Regions from separate parts of the Alkalihalobacterium sp. APHAB7 genome, predicted to be linked through region 1. Evidence: a T-box and tRNA genes for the amino acid it is inferred to sense, from the RefSeq annotation. Region 1 holds a T-box; the other holds one or more tRNA genes.
What was found. The T-box of region 1 lies ahead of pheS (phenylalanine--tRNA ligase subunit alpha). A T-box ahead of a tRNA ligase gene usually reads a tRNA of that ligase, here a tRNA-Phe.
Positions count from the first base shown of each region.

Region 1 (9,715 bases):
GAACAGCGTCTACGAGAGCGACTAAAAAATGATTTTAAGCATGTAGTCAAAAACCTTCATAATTTAGTGTTTAAAGTTGAAAAGCGAAACCGAGAATTTGTGTTTACATTATTTGATGGTCAATTAGTTAATGTTCTAGGACTACAAAGTAAAGACATCATCAACAAATCGATTAATGAAGCTTTTTCAGGTCATATACGTGATGTGGCAGAAGGTTATTTCGACACAGCGTTTAAGACAGGTGAAAACATTTCGTTTGAATTCATAGACAATAATAGATATTATCATGTCACATTATCTCCGATCCTTAAAGATGGGTCGGTAGCTGCTATTGTCGGTTCTGTCAGTGAATTGACAGAATTAAAGCAATCCGAGTTAAAAATAAAGCATATGGCATACCATAACCATATTACTGATCTTCCGAATCGTATGAAATTAATTGAAGACTTAAAAAGCGAGTTGGAGAAAGCATCAAAAGGAAAACAGGTTAATTTAGGTGTGATACTGGTCGACCTTGACCGTTTTAAACAGATTAATGATACAGCGGGTCATTTAGTTGGTGATGCCGTCATCGTTGAAGTTGGAAAAAGGTTCTCGAATCTATTCTTATTTGACTTAGTAAAAGAAATAAAACTGTATCACTTAGGTGGAGACGAATTTGTTTTTCTAATTAAACATTTCGATAAAGAAGGTGTAAGCGATATAATCTCACGCTTATATCAAACATTAGAAAAACCTTTTGTTTATAAGAACGTTGATTTTTATTTAACATTAAGTGCTGGTGTCGGTTTATATCCTTTAACTAAGGAGATAGATGATGAAGAGGAGCTACTTAAACAAGCAGATTTAGCACTACTAAAAGCTAAAGATGAAGGACGTAACTCATGCAGAATTTATACACCGCAAATGAACGAACAACTGATTAGAAAAATTGAGATTGAAAGTGATATTCGTAAAGCATTAGAGCGGGATGAGTTTGTGCTGTTTTTTCAACCACAATTAAACTTAAAGTCCAATCAAATGATTGGTGTGGAGGCACTGATTCGTTGGATCCATCCAACAAAAGGATTAATTTCACCAGCCGAGTTTATCCCGGTTGCAGAGGAAACAGGCCTTATTATACCGATTGGTGATTGGGTATTAAGAAAGGCTTGCGACTACTTAAATGAGTGGAAAGCTGCAGGAATTAATCATATCAAAATGTCGGTTAATATAGCGACAAGCCACTTTAAGCGGCGTGACTTCTCTGAAAATGTTATAACGATATTAAATAACGCAAACGTTAATGGAAATAAAATAGAATTAGAAATTATTGAAAGCAGCTTGATGGAAAATACGGAAGATACGGCGCTTACACTAAAAAAATTGAGAGCACATAATGTCGGTATATCAATTGATGATTTCGGAACAGGGTATTCATCGTTAGGGTACTTAAAGTCGTTTCCAATTTCGACTTTAAAGATAGATCAATCGTTTGTTAGAGATATTATGAACAATGGTGAGGATCGAGCGATTGTGTCTGCAATTATTAATTTAGCAAAAAATTTAAAGCTCGAAGTGGTTGCTGAAGGAGTAGAAACAGAAGAGGCACTTACGTTTCTAAAGAGTAAACATTGCGATATTATGCAAGGCTATTATTATAGCAAACCATTACCCGCTAATCAGTTCATTGAATTTATTAGCTAGGCTCTTCACGTTGTGCGTGAAGGTTTGAAAATTACGGTCCAAAAGCAACAAAGTAGACGAAAACATTCTTTAGGTAACAGGAATTTTTGAATTCTATATTTGACATCGTGCCTAAGCTGTGATAAATTAGTAAAGTAATTTAATTAAGGACATTTACAAGCAGGAGCGCCCGCTTCTCACCTGATTGACGCTAGAGCTGTTAACAGGTTTTGATTAGTTTTTAAAGGATCAGTGTGGGCGTAGTATGCGTTCACACTTTTTTTATTGAAAAGAATGCTAAATATCAACAAGACTTTAATGTAAAATTGGTATACCAACATAGACACATACCTTTTTAAATGAAGTCTTTGAGAACTAGCGCATGAATGCTTTGTCCGTGTTAAACTCACTTGGAGGTGGCTCATTATTAGTAAGGACATGTTGATCAATGAGGCCATTCGCGCCCGTGAAGTACGTCTCATCGGTCCAAATGGCGATCAAATTGGAGTTAAGTCGAAACAAGAAGCTTTAGAAATGGCACAACAGGCAAACCTTGATTTGGTTATGGTTGCTGCAAATGCAAAACCACCAGTGTGCCGTATCATGGATTTTGGTAAGTTTAAGTATGAGCAGCAAAAGAAAGACAAAGAAGCTCGTAAAAATCAAAAAGTGATTAATATTAAAGAAGTACGTCTCAGTCCGACGATTGAAGATAATGACTTTAATACAAAACTTCGTAATGCGAGAAAGTTCCTTGAAAAAGGTGACAAAGTTAAAGCTGCTATACGTTTCCGTGGTCGTGCAATTACTCACTCTGAAATCGGCCGTAAAGTATTAGAACGATTAGCGACAGAGTGTGAGGACATTGCGATTGTTGAGGCAAAGCCTAAAATGGAAGGCCGAAGCATGTTCTTAGTACTTGCTCCTAAAAGTGATAAGTAATAGTACGCCAACGAAGAACGATTAAGGGAGGAATAAACAAATGCCTAAAATGAAAACTCATAGAGGCGCTGCTAAGCGTTTTAAGAAAACTGGTTCTGGTAAGTTAAAGCGTTCGCACGCATTTACAAGCCACTTATTCGGTAACAAGTCTCAAAAACAAAAGCGTAAGCTTCGTAAAGCAGGAATGGTTCATTCTGGTGACTTCAAACGTATTAGAGAAATGTTAACATACAAAAAATAATTGCAAAAGCTAAAGAAACAAGGAGGGAACTACTATGCCAAGAGTAAAAGGCGGATATGTAGCTCGTCGTCGTCGTAAAAAGGTATTAAAGTTAGCAAAAGGTTACCACGGTTCAAAACACCGTTTATTTAAATCAGCACAAGTACAGGTAATGAAATCATTCTTATACGCTTACCGTGATCGTCGTCAAAAGAAGCGTGACTTCCGTAAATTATGGATCACTCGTATTAACGCGGCTGCTCGTATGAATGGATTATCATATAGCCGTTTAATGCACGGTTTAAAAGTTGCTGAAATCAACGTTAACCGTAAGATGCTAGCTGACTTAGCGGTAAACGATGAGCAAGCATTTGCAGAATTAGCTACAAAAGCAAAAGCAAGCTTAAACGCATAAGTAAAACTAACTTAGTGGTTGTTTCGACTAACTAATTAGTGAACGGTTATATAAAATAAACAATAGAGGGTACTGGTATATTTACTAGGCCCTTTTTTGTATCTCTTTACACAATTTGATCAAAGGTGAGAACGATGTTATATATTGCTTCATATTTTATTGGTGTAAGTATTATTGGTTTTTTGTTAATGGGTTTGGACAAACGTCGAGCAGTTAATGGAAACCAGCGAATTTCGGAACGAACCTTTTTACTGTTTGCCTTAATCGGTGGTTCTATTGGGATTTACTTTGGAATGAAGCAATTTCGGCACAAAACGAAAAAGTCAAAGTTTAATTTGGGTATACCTGTTATCATCGTTGGTCAAGTCATCCTATTACTCTTTCTTAATTCGTAAGAATGAAAATTTGAATCCTACCTCAATCTATGTTTTCATAGAATAAAATAAGGTGGGTTCAATGAAAGGGGGAATGTAGTGGAACAGTCATTGGATTCCATTCAGTTTGTTATTGAGGAAAGTGGATGGTTAGCCCCTCTATTCTTTATTTTACTGCATGTTCTAAGGCAAGTTTTCTTCATACCTGTTATTCTTGTTTGCTTATTAGGTGGATATTTATTTGGTGTTTTTTATGGAACGATCTATTCCTTAATAGGTTTAACGTTTACTAGTCTAGCATTTTATGTGATTGCAAAAAAGTTTCCTAAAGTAACGACAAAGCTTTTTTATTTAAAAAAGAAATATTTCGGGTCGTATCATCGAATGAGTTTAGTGCAAATGTTCATTATTCGTTTAATGCCCTTTATTCATTTTCATTTAATTTCTTTATATTTGTTAGAGATGTCTAAAAACGTGAAGGAATATACGAAATACTCCTTTTATGCATGTATACCACCAGCATTTGTTTTCACTGCTTTTGGACATATGATTCATGAAATGCCGCTCGCAATCAGTTTAACGTTAGTTGGTGCCTTATTCGTAGTTTTTACAATTCTCGGTAGAAGAGAAGTAACGTACAAGTGGCATGATTTTTTTGCAACAAAATCATAAAAGGGAGAACAGTGCTTAGAGCAACTATTCTCCCTTTTTCTTTAGGAATTCCTTTACCGGGCTTTTCCATTCAATTTCTGCATTTGGGTAATGAATAAGTATTTCCTTTTCAATCACTTCAAAATCCTCTCGGTCTAACCCTTGAAGTAATTCAGGATTTTTCACCCATACTTGAGCCGAAATGACTTCAAATGCTTTATCCGTCGTGCCTAAATATTTTTCCCCTTCAAATAAAACCCCTTTATAGGTGACAAAGAAATTCTTCCGTACATTTTGCTTTTCGTCATGAAAGTGAAATTGCTTCTTTTCATGAGCAAGTTCAAATTTTCGTTTAGGGTTTGTAATGTATTTAATTGCACTATATATAATGACAATAAACGCAATAATGATTAGTAAACGAAACAATATGACCATTGATAACTCCTCCTATTTTTGGTCTAGACATTCTTTCTCTTATAGAGGTTGTTCAAAAAGTCCGGGAAAAATATCTGTCGAATTTCTTTGTCAGCTTGCTCTTCTGCGCTTCCTTGAACTTCTCGGATCTTTTTGTCCTCCTTTTTGAACACATACTTATATACGATTGAAACGAAAAAAGGTTGCACATTTGCTATAATATTAGTAATTATTTTTTGTATCAATTTTATTTTATCTTATACTACAAAGAAAAAGAATGAAAGTATTTAGAAGGAGAGAAACGATTGTGAATTTGAAAAAACTATTTGATATGCAGCGACAGTTAAATGAACGTATTATAAAAGAGCATCAGCTCGAAGAACGGAATTTGTTAGCTGAACAAATTTTAGCACTAGAAGTCGAACTGGGAGAGCTAGCGAATGAGACAAGGTGTTTTAAATATTGGAGCAACAAACCGCCGGCTGAGCGTCATATCATATTAGAAGAATATGTAGATGGGCTTCATTTTATCCTGTCGTTAGGAATTGTCCTGAAATTTGAGGATATTCAGGTACATCCGAAACACGAAGAAAAGACGAAAACATTAGTTCAAGCTTTCCAGCGGGTATACGATTTAATTACGAAATTGCATGAGCACCAAACCTATGAGAGTTATATGGAACTATTTGATGATTATTTAATTCTCGGTGAAAAATTAGGGTTTTCGACTGACGAAATGGAGCAAGCTTATTATGATAAGAATGAAGTAAATCATCGTCGCCAAGATGAAGGGTACTAAGCTTTAAAAGGTGATTGTTTGAGTATCGAAACACACTCGTTTATACTAGAGTTGAATACATATAAGGGAGGACATTTACTTATGGCAAAATTAGATCCAACTTTACAAATGTTAAAAGAATTAACAGATGCTAACGGAATTCCTGGTAATGAAAAAGAGCCGCGTGACGTGATGAAACGCTTTATTGAGCCTTATGCGACTGAAGTTTATACTGATAACTTAGGAAGCTTAATCGCTAAGAAAACGGGTTCTCAAGAAGGACCAAAAATTATGGTAGCCGGACATCTCGATGAAATCGGTTTCATGATAACGAGCATTGACGATAAAGGCTATCTGCGTTTCCAAACAGTCGGAGGTTGGTGGGAGCAAGTTATGCTAGCACAACGTGTGACGATTATGACGAAAAATGGTAATGTCCCAGGTGTTATCGGCTCGAAGCCGCCGCATATTCTTTCTCCTGAAGTACGTAAAAAGCCTGTTGATAAAAAAGATATGTTCATTGACATTGGTGCGTCAAGTAAAGAAGAAGCAATGGAGTTTGGAGTTCGCCCTGGAGATGCAGTCGTTCCAGTTTGCGACTTTACCGTAATGAAAAATGAAAAGTACTTAATGGCGAAAGCGTGGGATAACCGTATCGGTTGTGCGATTGCGATTGAAGTACTTAGACAATTAAAAGATGTAGATCACCCTAACACTGTATACGGTGTAGGAACTGTTCAAGAAGAAGTGGGTCTACGCGGGGCTAGAACTTCAGCTCACCTTATTCAACCAGATATCGGTTTTGGTGTCGATGTAGGTATCGCTGGTGACACACCAGGAGTAAGTGAAAAAGATGCACTTGCTAAGATGGGTGAAGGTCCACAGATCATCATGTATGACGCATCAATGGTGTCTCATAAAGGATTAAGAGACTTTGTTACTTCAACCGCTGAAGAAAACAACATTCCATACCAATTTGATTATGTAGCAGGCGGAGGCACAGACTCAGGAGCAATTCATTTAACGGCTAACGGGGTTCCGTCACTGTCAATTACGATTGCTACTCGTTATATCCACACACATGCAGCTATTCTACATCGTGATGACTTTGAAAATGCTGTAAAGCTAATTGTTGAGGTTATTAAAAAGTTAGATACGGATACAGTGAAACAAATTACATTTGATTAATAAAGAAAAGCGGAAGGTGTCTGCTTATCGGCGACAAGCGCTGGAGGGCTAACAAAATGTGTCCTGCCTTTGGACACATTTGATAGACCGAAGCGACCTCGAGCCGATGACACCTGCAGCTAGACAACTTCGAAATGTTAACTTGTTATCTGCAAAGAAAAAATCCGGCGAGATTCGCCGGATTATTTTTGTAGCCCGTTCGTAATTTGTGAAACCACCTGATGTTTTTGGTCCTCACTTGCATTTCTCCAATACACTTCAAATAACACTCCTAAACCTGGCAACATTTTTTCTTCACCACTTGCCATTGCATCTGTAATGGTAGCTTCGACTTGGTCCTGACTGCTTCCTTGGACATTTGCTAAAATAGCACCTCTTAAATTAAAGCTCATCGCTAAGCACTCCTTCGCTAAGTAAATATTAAATCTTTCCTAGTTTGTGATATTTTTTTAGGGATTATGTATAATTTGGAGGGTATAATTATAAAAAAGAGAGGTAGTTCAAAAAGTCCGGGAAAAATAACTGAGAAAGTTGATCTTCGACTAAGGGCCCCACGTCCTGTGGGAACGTCGAAGTCACCACATCCTGTGGAAGCTCGTTGGTTTGCTTCTGCGGCGCTCACGTATTAAAAGCATACGCTGTGCTCCTCGAAGCTGCACCGCCTCGAAGTTCTTGGTTCTTTTTGTCCTCCTTTTTGAACATATAGTAGATGCATTTTGATAATGATAGGAGTTTGTAATGAATCGTATTGAATCAGCTAAAAACCCGAAAGTAAAACAGTGGAAAAAGTTACATACAAAAAAAGGCCGCGATACGGATAATCAATTTTTGATTGAAGGAACGCATTTAATAGAGGAAGCTCGGATATCAGGTATAGATCCTATAGAATTGATCATTTCTGAAGAGTATGCCGTTCCAAAAAACTGGTCTGATTGGCAAGTGCCCATTACATACGTTACGGATCGTGTTATGATCGAGTTAAGTGAGACGAAATCTCCACAAGGCGTCATTGCTATCTGTCAGCAATTTGAACATCAACTCATTCCAAGTCAAGGGCGATACTTATTACTAGATGCCGTACAAGACCCAGGAAATGTTGGAACTATTATCCGCACAGCAGATGCTGCAGGTGTTGATGGAATTGTTTTAGGAGAGGGATCAGTCGATCTTTATAATGGAAAAGTCATTCGTTCCACCCAAGGTTCCTTGTTTCATTTACCGATTGTAAAAGGTAATTTGTTGGAGTGGATTGAAAAACTGAAGACATTGGATATTCCAGTTTACGGAACAGCTCTTGAAAATGGACAAGATTACAATCAAATAGAGTCACCATTTTCATTTGCTTTAATCGTTGGTAACGAAGGAGAAGGGGTTTCTAAGGAGTTTTTAGACGAAACGGATGCCAATTTATATGTACCCATCTATGGCCAGGCGGAGTCGTTAAATGTAGCGATTGCTACTGCCGTGTTACTGTATGGATTAAGAAAAAAATAAATGCACTTGCACTGTGTGTCATTTTTTTCTATACTTTAATAAGTTTAATATTACATAATTCAATATTGTCAAAAGCGTTGAAGGAGAGTAGTAGTCGGTCACTCACCATCTAGGGAGGAAATGTCTTAGACTGAAAGCATTTCTATGGATGAAACAGGTGAATTCACTCTTGAGCTAGCACCGGAACATAAGATGGTTATATTTTATATAGATCTTATTAAGGTGTTATCGGTTAATCCGTTATCTAATGAAGTGAGCAGTAGATTTTTCTATTGCTAATAAGGGTGGTACCACGAGCCATCGTCCCTTAGTTTGGGGCGATGGCTCTATTTATTTTTAGCTTACACTTTTCTTACAAGGAGGAAATATACATGAAAGATCGTTTAGAAGGTCTAAAGAACGAAGCGCTTGAAAAAGTAGTACAAGCCGACTCTTTAAAAGCATTACAAGACATTCGTGTCGCTTACTTAGGAAAGAAAGGTCCAATTACTGAAGTATTACGAGGAATGGGTCAATTATCAGCTGAAGAACGTCCACTCATTGGACAAATGGCTAATGATGTTCGTGCAGCTATTACTGAAAAGCTAGAACAAAAAGAAACACAATTAGAAGCTGAAGAAGTGGAACGAAAATTAGCAGAGGAAAGTATTGATGTTACACTTCCAGGCCGACCAGTAGTAAAAGGCGCTCGTCATCCGTTAACTGACGTTGTTGAACATGTTGAAGATGTGTTTATTGGAATGGGATTTGAAGTCGCTGAAGGGCCTGAAGTAGAAACAGACTACTATAACTTTGAAGCATTAAACTTACCGAAAGACCATCCGGCTCGTGATATGCAAGATTCTTTTTATATTACAAATGAACTTTTATTACGGACGCATACCTCTCCTGTACAAGCTCGTACGATGGAAAAGTATAAAGGGCAAGGTCCAGTTAAAATCATATGCCCAGGAAGAGTATTCAGACGTGATGACGATGATGCGACGCACTCTCACCAATTCATGCAAATCGAAGGTCTCTACATCGATGAAAATGTACGTATGAGTGATTTGAAGGGTGTACTAGATACATTTGCAAAACAATACTTCGGTGAAGATCGTACAATTCGTCTCCGCCCAAGTTTCTTCCCATTTACAGAGCCTTCAGTTGAAGTCGATGTTTCTTGTGGGATCTGCGGTGGTAAAGGCTGTCGAGTATGTAAGCAAACCGGCTGGATTGAAGTACTTGGAGCTGGGATGGTTCACCCACGTGTACTTGAAATGGGTGGCTTTGATCCGAAAAAGTATAGTGGCTTTGCCTTCGGTATGGGTGTTGAACGCTTGGCAATGTTAAAGTACGGCATTGACGATATTCGTCATTTCTATACGAATGACTTACGTTTCTTAGAACAATTTAAACAGGTATAAGAGGAGGAGAGAACATGTTAGTTTCTTATAAGTGGCTTCAAGAGTATATCGATGTAGCTGATTTAACGCCGAAAGAAATAGCGGAAAAGTTGACTAAAGGCGGGATTGAAGTAGACATTATTCATTCCCTTAAAAAAGGAATGAGCGGAGTGGTAGTTGGACATGTAG
Region 1 covers NZ_JBLWFS010000041.1:10,318-20,032, reverse strand. Annotated here, with positions in the region: gene ACNSTQ_RS21930 (EAL and GGDEF domain-containing protein) at 1-1,686, shown strand, start outside; ribosomal protein L20 leader region at 1,838-1,954, shown strand; gene infC (translation initiation factor IF-3) at 2,104-2,607, shown strand; gene rpmI (50S ribosomal protein L35) at 2,648-2,848, shown strand; gene rplT (50S ribosomal protein L20) at 2,883-3,242, shown strand; gene ACNSTQ_RS21910 (DUF1294 domain-containing protein) at 3,377-3,637, shown strand; gene ACNSTQ_RS21905 (TVP38/TMEM64 family protein) at 3,716-4,288, shown strand; gene ACNSTQ_RS21900 (sigma-w pathway protein ysdB) at 4,313-4,702, opposite strand; gene ACNSTQ_RS21895 (dUTP diphosphatase) at 4,989-5,480, shown strand; gene ACNSTQ_RS21890 (M42 family metallopeptidase) at 5,562-6,647, shown strand; gene sspI (small acid-soluble spore protein SspI) at 6,830-7,039, opposite strand; gene ACNSTQ_RS21880 (TrmH family RNA methyltransferase) at 7,386-8,141, shown strand; T-box leader at 8,210-8,452, shown strand; gene pheS (phenylalanine--tRNA ligase subunit alpha) at 8,513-9,547, shown strand; gene pheT (phenylalanine--tRNA ligase subunit beta) at 9,562-9,715, shown strand, end outside.

Region 2 (9,715 bases), on a different contig from region 1:
GGAAACGGCCCCAACGGTTTCCTTGGTAACTTGAAATATAACCACCAACAGCCGGCCAACCTAAATTACCCGTTCCACGCGAAGTCGATTGTTTTGTTCCTTTAATAACAATACGATTAACCGCTTCTTCTACAATTTCCTCTTCAAGAATTTTTCTCTTCACCGTTTGACCATTTTGCTCTACGATTTCATAACTTACAATCCGTTTTCCTGGTTTTCCTTCTTGCTCAATTTTCGTGTCGCCTTTCCACATCGACGAATCTTCTCTTGTTTCTGTCTGGAAAGTGATGTCTTCTTCGACTTTTGAAACCTTCTCTACTAGAACTGTAATGATAGGCTTGTAGTCCGTTACATTAACCTTTTGCCCAATTTGCAGAAGTGTATCCTCAGTGAGATCAGGATTAAGCTCCAGTAACTCGTTTGTAGTTAAATTATACTTGCTCGCAATAGACCCAAGAACATCGCCTGCACCGACAGAATACGTTTCCTCAGTTAACGTACCGAGTTTTAACATTTTAATCGCTTCATCTTTTGATAAAACCTCACTTGGATGAGCTAGTCCGTATTCGTATTCTACTTCCGATGAAACAGAAATCTCCTGAATTTCTGTTTCACCTACACCAGGTTCTACCAGGTGCTCTACATCTTCTGTACGCTCTTCATAAGATACTAACTCATCTTCTGAAACATACTGTAATTTAAATTCACGTAAGGCCTGTTCTGCTGTTTCTTGTTCCTCAACGAATAAAACCGCTTCATCCTCAAAACGTATTGCTACAGCTTCAGCTTTTACTGATAAAAGCTCATCTAGCTTTTCAATCGTTTCTTCTGTTTTCGTTCTAACTTGGAATACTCGTTCAGGAATCAACTGAACATCTTGGCCTATCATTAGATTAAGTGATTCATATTGTTTAGTGTAATGGCTAATCTTTTGATCAACTAGACTTTGATAGTCTTCCATATCATCGATAGAACCAATTCTTTCACCATCTACGTACACATGAAAAATCGTTTTTAATGAGCTATCGCTATTTTCATTAGCTAGGACGGCAGGCGCTGCTAACAATAAAGCTGAACATGTTGCTACGCTAGTAGCAAGTTTTACATTATATATTGATGTATGTACAAAACTTTTACATTTTTCTACTATGTTATTGTGCCTAAACCTATTACTTTCCTCGGCACTTGTCGATTTAAACAGATTCATAAGATCCTCCTAAAACTCCCTTAAAACCAAAGTTGCTCTATTAGACAAACTTCTACAACCTTTATCATTTTAACATAAAGCTATTTAAAATGTGTCAGATAATTGAAAATGAAATGTTTATGTAATAATCATAAACGAAATGAACATTGCTAAAGATAGCTGATAAACTTATCACCGATTTTGCCTATTAAGAACAAAAAAAAACACCATCTAAAGGGTGTATTTGTCGTGACTCGCTATATATGATTATGTTAAATTGTTGTTTTTTATTCCGCTCAATAAACCAAATGGTGCCGGCGAGAGGACTTGAACCCCCAACCTACTGATTACAAGTCAGTTGCTCTACCAATTGAGCTACACCGGCAAACATTATAAGGTAAATAACAACTCACTAGAATAAAATGGTGGCTCGGGACGGAATCGAACCGCCGACACATGGATTTTCAGTCCATTGCTCTACCGACTGAGCTACCGAGCCTAAAAATAAAAAGCTTGGCGATGTCCTACTCTCACAGGGGGAAGCCCCCAACTACCATCGGCGCTAAAGAGCTTAACTTCCGTGTTCGGCATGGGAACGGGTGTGGCCTCTTTGCCATCATCACCAAACTTTTTATTATGGCGGTCCCGACGGGAATCGAACCCGCGATCTCCTGCGTGACAGGCAGGCATGTTAACCGCTACACCACGGGACCATAATAATATTTAATTTTCAATGTAAAATTGGTGACCCGTACGGGATTCGAACCCGTGTTACCGCCGTGAAAGGGCGGTGTCTTAACCGCTTGACCAACGGGCCACTTTTTAAATAAAGTGGTGAGCCATGAAGGACTCGAACCTTCGACCCTCTGATTAAAAGTCAGATGCTCTACCAACTGAGCTAATGGCTCCTAGATTAAGGATGATTATTCAAATTGATGTTTCTTCCTCTACCAGCATTGCTTCGAAGTTTGATGCGTCGAAACAACTCGTAGTAGTTCGAAGATGCCTACGCTCGTTGCTCTACCAACTGAGCTAATGGCTCTCATATTCGATGTCGTTTCTTAACGACAAGAATTATATTAACATAAATATTTTTCGTTAGCAAGTACTTTTTTAAAAAACTTTTTCTTTTAAAAAAATATTTGGACGAGCACTTCAGCAACCTTTAATAGAATACTGTAAAACTGGCTCAATTTCAAGTCTTTTTTAGAGCTCATTTTTGATTGCTGCATATCCGATTATTATATAAAAAGTAAAGGCAAGAATAAGCTTTTACCTCCTATTCTTGCCTAAAATTTTAAAGTTTAAACAAACACACCACGAATTAAGTTTGTTTGATTACGATCTGGACCTACTGAGAAGATTGCTAACGGAATACCAGTTAATTGAGATACACGTTCAATATAATGGCGAGCATTCGGTGGTAGTTCATCTAAAGAACGAACACCTGTAATATCTTCTTCCCATCCTGGTAACTCTTCATATACAGGCTCACATTCAGCTAGAACTTTTAAGCTAGCTGGAAATTCGTCAATAATTTCGCCTTTATATTTATAGGCTGTACAAATTTTTAATGTTTTAATTCCTGTTAAAACATCAATTGAATTTAGTGATAAATCTGTAAGGCCACTTACACGACGAGCATGTCGTACAACAACACTGTCAAACCAACCGACACGGCGCGGTCGACCTGTTGTCGTTCCATATTCATTACCTACTTCACGAATTTGATGACCAATTTCATCATGAAGTTCCGTCGGGAATGGACCATCCCCTACACGTGTTGTATACGCTTTTGAAACTCCCACTACATGATGAATTTTTGATGGACCTACACCAGAACCGATCGTAACCCCACCAGCAATTGGGTTAGAAGAAGTAACAAAAGGATATGTACCTTGATCAATATCAAGCATAACTCCTTGTGCACCTTCAAAAAGTACACGACGACCATCATCTAATGCATCGTTTAAAACAACAGATGTATCACAAACATAATGCGCAATTTGTTGACCATATTCATAGTACTCATCCAGGAAGTCTTCTTTTTTAAATCCTTCAACTTCATAGTACTTCTCAAACATACGGTTTTTCTCTTCTAAATTACGTTCCACTTTTTGCTCAAATTCTTCACGATCGAGTAAATCTGCAATTCGGATACCGATACGCGCTGCCTTATCCATATAAGCAGGTCCGATACCTTTCTTTGTTGTTCCAATTTTATTTGCACCTTTACGCTCTTCTTCTACGATATCTAACTTCAGATGATATGGTAAAATGACGTGTGCTCTATTACTAATTCGAAGATTGCTTGTATCAACATTTCGGTCATGTAGATACTTTAGTTCTTCGACTAGTGCTTTAGGGTCGATAACCATACCGTTCCCAATGACACAAATTTTATCTTTATAAAAAATTCCTGATGGAATCAAATGTAGTTTATACTTATCTCCACCAAAAACAATTGTATGTCCTGCGTTGTTTCCACCTTGATAGCGTGCAACTACTTCTGCTTTTTCAGAAAGATAGTCTGTAATTTTACCCTTTCCTTCGTCTCCCCATTGCGTTCCAACAACTACTACTGATGACATATGTGCACCTCCACAATTGCTTTTACACCTTTATGTATATATTGTGTAAATATTAATGATCTTACTCAAACCATAGATAGTTTATCAATTTACATCCCTAAAGTCAATAAAACACGAACATTATTAAATATTTTTTAATAATTTGTTCGTTAAAACTTGCTAGACTCGCTACTTAAGTCGTTTAAAAAATACATCGATGATGAATCAAACATCATCCAATAAAATTAACTTATATTATCAGTTTTCCTCAGCACTACAAAACCCATGCTATCGTTAGCATGGGTTTTGTAGTGCTCTAAGGTACTGTCAATCTTTAATTTTTATGCTCCTGGTGGAATACTGCTTTCATCATGACGTCGATCTAAGGTAACGAATTTATTGTATTCTTTTACGAAAGCAAGTTCGACTGTTCCAACAGGACCGTTACGTTGCTTTGCTATAATAATTTCAATAATATTTTTGTTCTCAGATTCCTTATCATAGTAATCATCACGGTATAAAAAGGCAACGATATCGGCATCCTGCTCGATACTTCCCGATTCACGAATATCACTCATCATCGGTCGTTTATCTTGTCTAGATTCTACACCACGTGATAACTGCGAAAGAGCGATTACTGGAACTTCTAATTCCCTGGCAATCGCCTTTAATGTACGAGAAATTTCAGATACTTCTTGTTGACGATTTTCGCCGCCTCTTCCACTTCCTTGAATAAGCTGCAAATAGTCAATTAAGATCATGCCTAAGCCTTTCTCTTGCTTGAGACGACGACACTTCGCTCGAATATCATTAACTTTAACACCAGGTGTATCGTCAATAAAAATCCCTGCTTTAGACAGACTCCCCATCGCCATCGTTAACTTTTGCCAATCGTCAGGTTCTAGCTGTCCCGTTCTCATCTTTTGTGCATCAATGTTTCCCTCCGCACATAATATACGTTGAACTAGCTGACTAGCTGACATCTCTAAACTAAAGATGGCAACATTCTCATCTGTTTTTGTCGCGACATTTTGCGCAATATTTAAGGCGAAAGCGGTTTTACCTACCGATGGACGGGCAGCAACAATGATTAAATCGTTACGTTGGAAACCGGCTGTCATCCGATCAAGTTCGACGAACCCTGAAGGAATACCTGTAATTTCTCCACTTTGCTTTTCGAGCGCTTCAATTCGATCATACGTTTCAACAAGTACATCTTTTATCGCTATAAATGCCCCTGAATTTTTACGCTGGGCGACATCAAGAATTGTTTTTTCTGCTGTATCTAAAATCGCATCTACTTCATCTTCACTCGTATAACCATCGGCAGCAATATTTGTAGCCACTCGAATTAGTCTTCTTAATAGCGATTTTTCCTCGACAATTCTACTATAATAATCGATATTCGATGCTGTTGGAACGGCATTCGCTAGATCACTTAAATAAGAAACTCCACCTACATCATCTAACCAATTGCGGTCTTGTAAGTCTGAGGTTACAGTAATTAGGTCAACAGGCTCTCCTTTTTCTGCGAGACTAAGCATAACCTCATAGATTCGTTGATGAGCCGATCGATAAAAGTCTTCTGGTATTAACCGTTCTGAGGCAGTAACTAAAGCCTGTTCTTCTATAAAAATGGCACCAAGTACTGCCTGCTCCGCTTCAATATTTTGGGGAGGGGTACGGTCAGCAAATAAATCACTCATTAAAATCCTCCTCTCCTGAACTCAACACTTTTGAAAACATATCTATTTCTGTTTATATGATTTTTAGTTACTATACAACTTTATAACCGTCTCTTTTCTATTCATCTTAGACATATATTCTACCATAAAACACAAAAATGGTTGATTATTAAAATCAACCATTTTTGTATATTGTTTTTTATTGTTTGGCTGTTTTCGTATACCATGTTTTATTGTTCGGTTACATGAACCTTAACAGTAGCAACGACTTCAGGATGAATTTTAATTGGAACATTCGTATAGCCTAACGCACGAATTGGATCATCTAGCATAATTTTACGCTTATCTACTTTTTTCTTCAATTTTGCAAGCTCTTCAGCAATTTGTTTAGTAGAAACAGCTCCAAATAAACGACCACCTTCACCGCTTTTCGCTTTTATTTCTAAAGTGATACTTTCAAGTTCTTCCTTGTATTTTTGCGCATCGGCTAATTCTTCAGACGCTTTTTTTGACTCACTTTTCTTTTGTGCTTCAAGGTTCTTAACATTCCCTTGTGAAGCTTCTACCGCTAAGTTTTGTGGGAAAAGGAAGTTACGTGCATAACCTTCAGCAACATTTTTTACTTCTCCTTTTTTCCCTTTACCTTTTACATCCGCAAGAAATATAACTTTCATTGTTAACTTCCCCCTTTTAAATATTCGTCTATTACAGCTCTTAACAAATCTTCAGCTTCATCTAATGATGTATGATCTAACTGTGTAGCTGCATTCGTTAGATGCCCACCACCTTTTAATTGCTCCATGATGATCTGGACATTTAATTCTCCCAATGAACGAGCACTGATCCCAATTCGTCCATCTTGACGCTTTGAAATAACAAATGCGGCTGTAATACCATCCATCGTTAAAAGAGTATCTGCCGCTTGAGCAATTAAGACTTGGCTATACACCTCATCTTCAGACGCCTTTGCAATCGCTATTTCATCTTGGTAAATAATTGCCGACTCAATTAACTTTGCTCGTCGTACGTATTGATCCATATCTTCTTTAAGTAACCTCTGAACGAGTACGGTATCGGCTCCATTTCTTCTTAAGAAAGAAGCTGCATCGAATGTACGTGAGCCTGTTCTGACAGCAAAGCTCTTTGTATCAACGATAATCCCGGCTAATAAAGCTGTCGCTTCGAGAATATCCATTTTCAGTTTCTTTGGTTGATATTCTAGTAACTCTGTAACTAATTCGGATGTCGAAGAAGCATATGGTTCCATATACACTAAAACCGGGTCCGTGACAAACTCTTCACCCCGCCTGTGATGATCGAGGACAATCACTCGGTCCACACGATTTAGAAGTTTAGGCTCGATAACGAGCGATGGTCGGTGAGTATCAACAATAACTAGAAGTGTTTTGTCATTTGCCATTTCGACAGCTTCTTCTCGTGTAATGAAATGCGACCAAAGGTGATCATGATTTTCAATTTCTTCCATTAACTTTTGTACATCTGAGTGGATTTCATCCCTGTCTAAGACGATGTAACCATCTTTTCCATTGACTTCAGCAATTTTTAAAACGCCAATGGCAGCTCCAATAGCATCCATATCCGGGTTTTTATGTCCCATTATAATAACTTTAGAACTCTCTACAACAAAATCTCGTAAAGCATGAGAGATCACTCGAGCTCTAACACGGGTACGTTTCTCCATTGCATTTGACTTTCCACCATAGAAATGAACTTTACCGTTCTTTTCTTTAATGGCTACTTGATCCCCGCCCCGACCGAGTGCTAAATCTAAACTAGATTGAGCAAGAGCACCAAGTTCTCGGATCGTGCCATTACCACTACCAATTCCTATACTTAAAGTAATTGGAATTTTTTCTTTTCCTGTGACTTCTCTTATTTCATCGAGAATTCCAAACTTGGTCTTTTCAATTAAACTTAGCGATTGTTTGTTAAAAATGGCTAAAAATCGATCAGACCCTGTTCGTCGAAGTAAAATTTCGTATTCACTTGCCCATTTGTTTAATGTAGCCGTTACTTGACTCGACAATTTGCTTCGGACTTGATCATCCATACCTTGAGTAACTTCATCATAATTATCTAAATAGATGAGCCCAGTAACCGTTTGATCTTCTTCGTACATCTCTTTCGTTTGTACGGTTTCAGTTACATCAAAGAAATAAAGCAGCCGTTCATCTTTTTTATATTCAACACGAAAAAAATGTTCTTTAAGTGAAATCAGACCATCTTCCTTTTCCTCTTCAATAATCGATAGAAGGTGTTCAGAAAGGTCTTCTAGTGACTTTCCAATGAAGGTATCCCCGAATACGTGACTTATGTACGGATTGACCCATTGCACGACGCGTTCCTCATTATAAAGTAATATTCCTACTGGCAAGTTTACAACTGCCTCTTCCCCTGCTTTATTAATTCGATACGAAAGCGTTGAGATGTACTCTTCAAGTTGCTTTTCAAAAGAGATTCTCGCTTGAATCGTATAAATAAGTAAAACACCTAACATAAAGAAGCCAATGATCCCAAGTTGCCATTGATAGTATGTTAATATTCCAATAAAAAGCAATGCTACAGTAAACAAGGAAACTACGTGATAACCATGCCACCGTTTCATCAAGAACTTAGGCATATTGTCAACTCCTACTTTATATTCCTAACCCTTACTTTTTTACTCGTTTCCGTAATTCAAATCCTAAATCAATGATACCTAATATTCTTACCATCACTAGAAACATCGGTAAGAGCAGGGTAAACACAGTAATTAAAATAGGGACCACTTTCGGTACACCTTTTACATAACAATAATGAAAAATAAAAGATAACCCTTGAATGGTCATAACAAATGTAAGTAAAGGAAACAGATTTATTAGTACAGTGTAGATAAATGAAGTTTCAGGTACTCCAATTAAAACAAGAATCGATACAATTAAATAATACCATAAAAACGACTTTGGAAATGTCCACTCTTTGAACGGTGGAAGAGATGGAACCTTTGGATAAAATCGTTTCACAATGATTCTTGAAAATAGTTGTGTTAGTAAAGCTGTCGTTACTCCCATTAATATAATTAATAATGGACCTAATTGACCAAGCATATCGATTAAATCTTGGAATGCTTCTAATTGTTCTCCAGGGTCTTGGCCAATACCTGCTAACATGCTTTCGGCAGTTTCGATCGATTGACGCATTAATTCTTGAGTCGTATGTAATGGATGTATTCCTAACAAGGCAATACTCATAATGAAAAGGACGATAATACTAACAATATACGTTAAACTGCCGCCTAGTAACACTGCTAATCCAGACTTATTTCTTCGGTACAATTCACCTACTACTAAACCACCTAAACCAAACAATAACGGAATAGGAAGCCCAGGTAATCCAGCTATAATAAATGTTATAAATAACGTTACTGTCCAAAATAAAATACCCGGTTTTAAACCATGTCGAAGGACATAAATGATAAATGGAACAGGCATAAACCAAATTAACACCATGGAAACAAACGGAATAAAAATGGTTGCTATAACACCAATCCCGAACAGAGCTGCTAGTAATGCTCCTTCTGTTAAGGCTTTTGTTTTCTTCACATTTTCACCTCTCTTTTCATCTCATCTATTTTACCTTAGTTTCGATTAAAGATAAAGAAAGTGAAAGATCGTTTTATTCTAATGAGATATAAAAATGGTTTGTTTGTCCATTTATTATCTCTCCTATATCTGTGAGCGAAGCACTGTAACTATTTCCTGTTTCAAGATATACAGTAATTAAATCAGGTGTTTTGTCCCAATAAGGTAAAATAAATTCCATTCCTATTCACCTCAATCATCAACAATAGGCTTTTATACAACCAAAGAATAAGAAAAGGCACGACAGAGAGTGATCTCTATCATGCCTTTTAAGTTAATTAGTTAACTTCATTAACGTACGGTAATAAAGCGATTTGACGAGCACGCTTGATTGCAGTAGTTAATTGACGTTGGTATTTTGCAGAAGTACCAGTTACACGACGAGGTAAGATTTTACCACGCTCAGAGATGAACTTCTTCAAAAGATCTGTATCTTTGTAATCGATTTTCTCGATTTTATTTACTGTAAAGTAACAAACTTTACGGCGTTTTGGTCCACGTCCTCTACGAGCCATTGTAATTCCTCCTTCTTTTTAAATTTTTATATATACTATCCCATTTTGTCTAGTCATCGGGAGTTTCGTTTACGATTAGAATGGAAGATCATCGTCAGAAATGTCGATGTTGCTGCCA
Region 2 covers NZ_JBLWFS010000001.1:28,640-38,354, reverse strand. Annotated here, with positions in the region: gene ACNSTQ_RS00200 (peptidoglycan DD-metalloendopeptidase family protein) at 1-1,207, opposite strand, end outside; tRNA gene ACNSTQ_RS00195 (tRNA-Thr) at 1,496-1,571, opposite strand; tRNA gene ACNSTQ_RS00190 (tRNA-Phe) at 1,610-1,685, opposite strand; rRNA gene rrf (5S ribosomal RNA) at 1,698-1,813, opposite strand; tRNA gene ACNSTQ_RS00180 (tRNA-Asp) at 1,824-1,899, opposite strand; tRNA gene ACNSTQ_RS00175 (tRNA-Glu) at 1,929-2,003, opposite strand; tRNA gene ACNSTQ_RS00170 (tRNA-Lys) at 2,019-2,094, opposite strand; gene ACNSTQ_RS00165 (adenylosuccinate synthase) at 2,491-3,777, opposite strand; gene dnaB (replicative DNA helicase) at 4,098-5,462, opposite strand; gene rplI (50S ribosomal protein L9) at 5,672-6,115, opposite strand; gene ACNSTQ_RS00150 (DHH family phosphoesterase) at 6,118-8,082, opposite strand; gene ACNSTQ_RS00145 (YybS family protein) at 8,114-9,043, opposite strand; gene ACNSTQ_RS00140 (hypothetical protein) at 9,117-9,263, opposite strand; gene rpsR (30S ribosomal protein S18) at 9,361-9,597, opposite strand; gene ssb (single-stranded DNA-binding protein) at 9,673-9,715, opposite strand, start outside.
Region 2: it has a tRNA-Phe gene. The T-box ahead of pheS (phenylalanine--tRNA ligase subunit alpha) is inferred to sense a tRNA for this amino acid. The anticodon was not compared.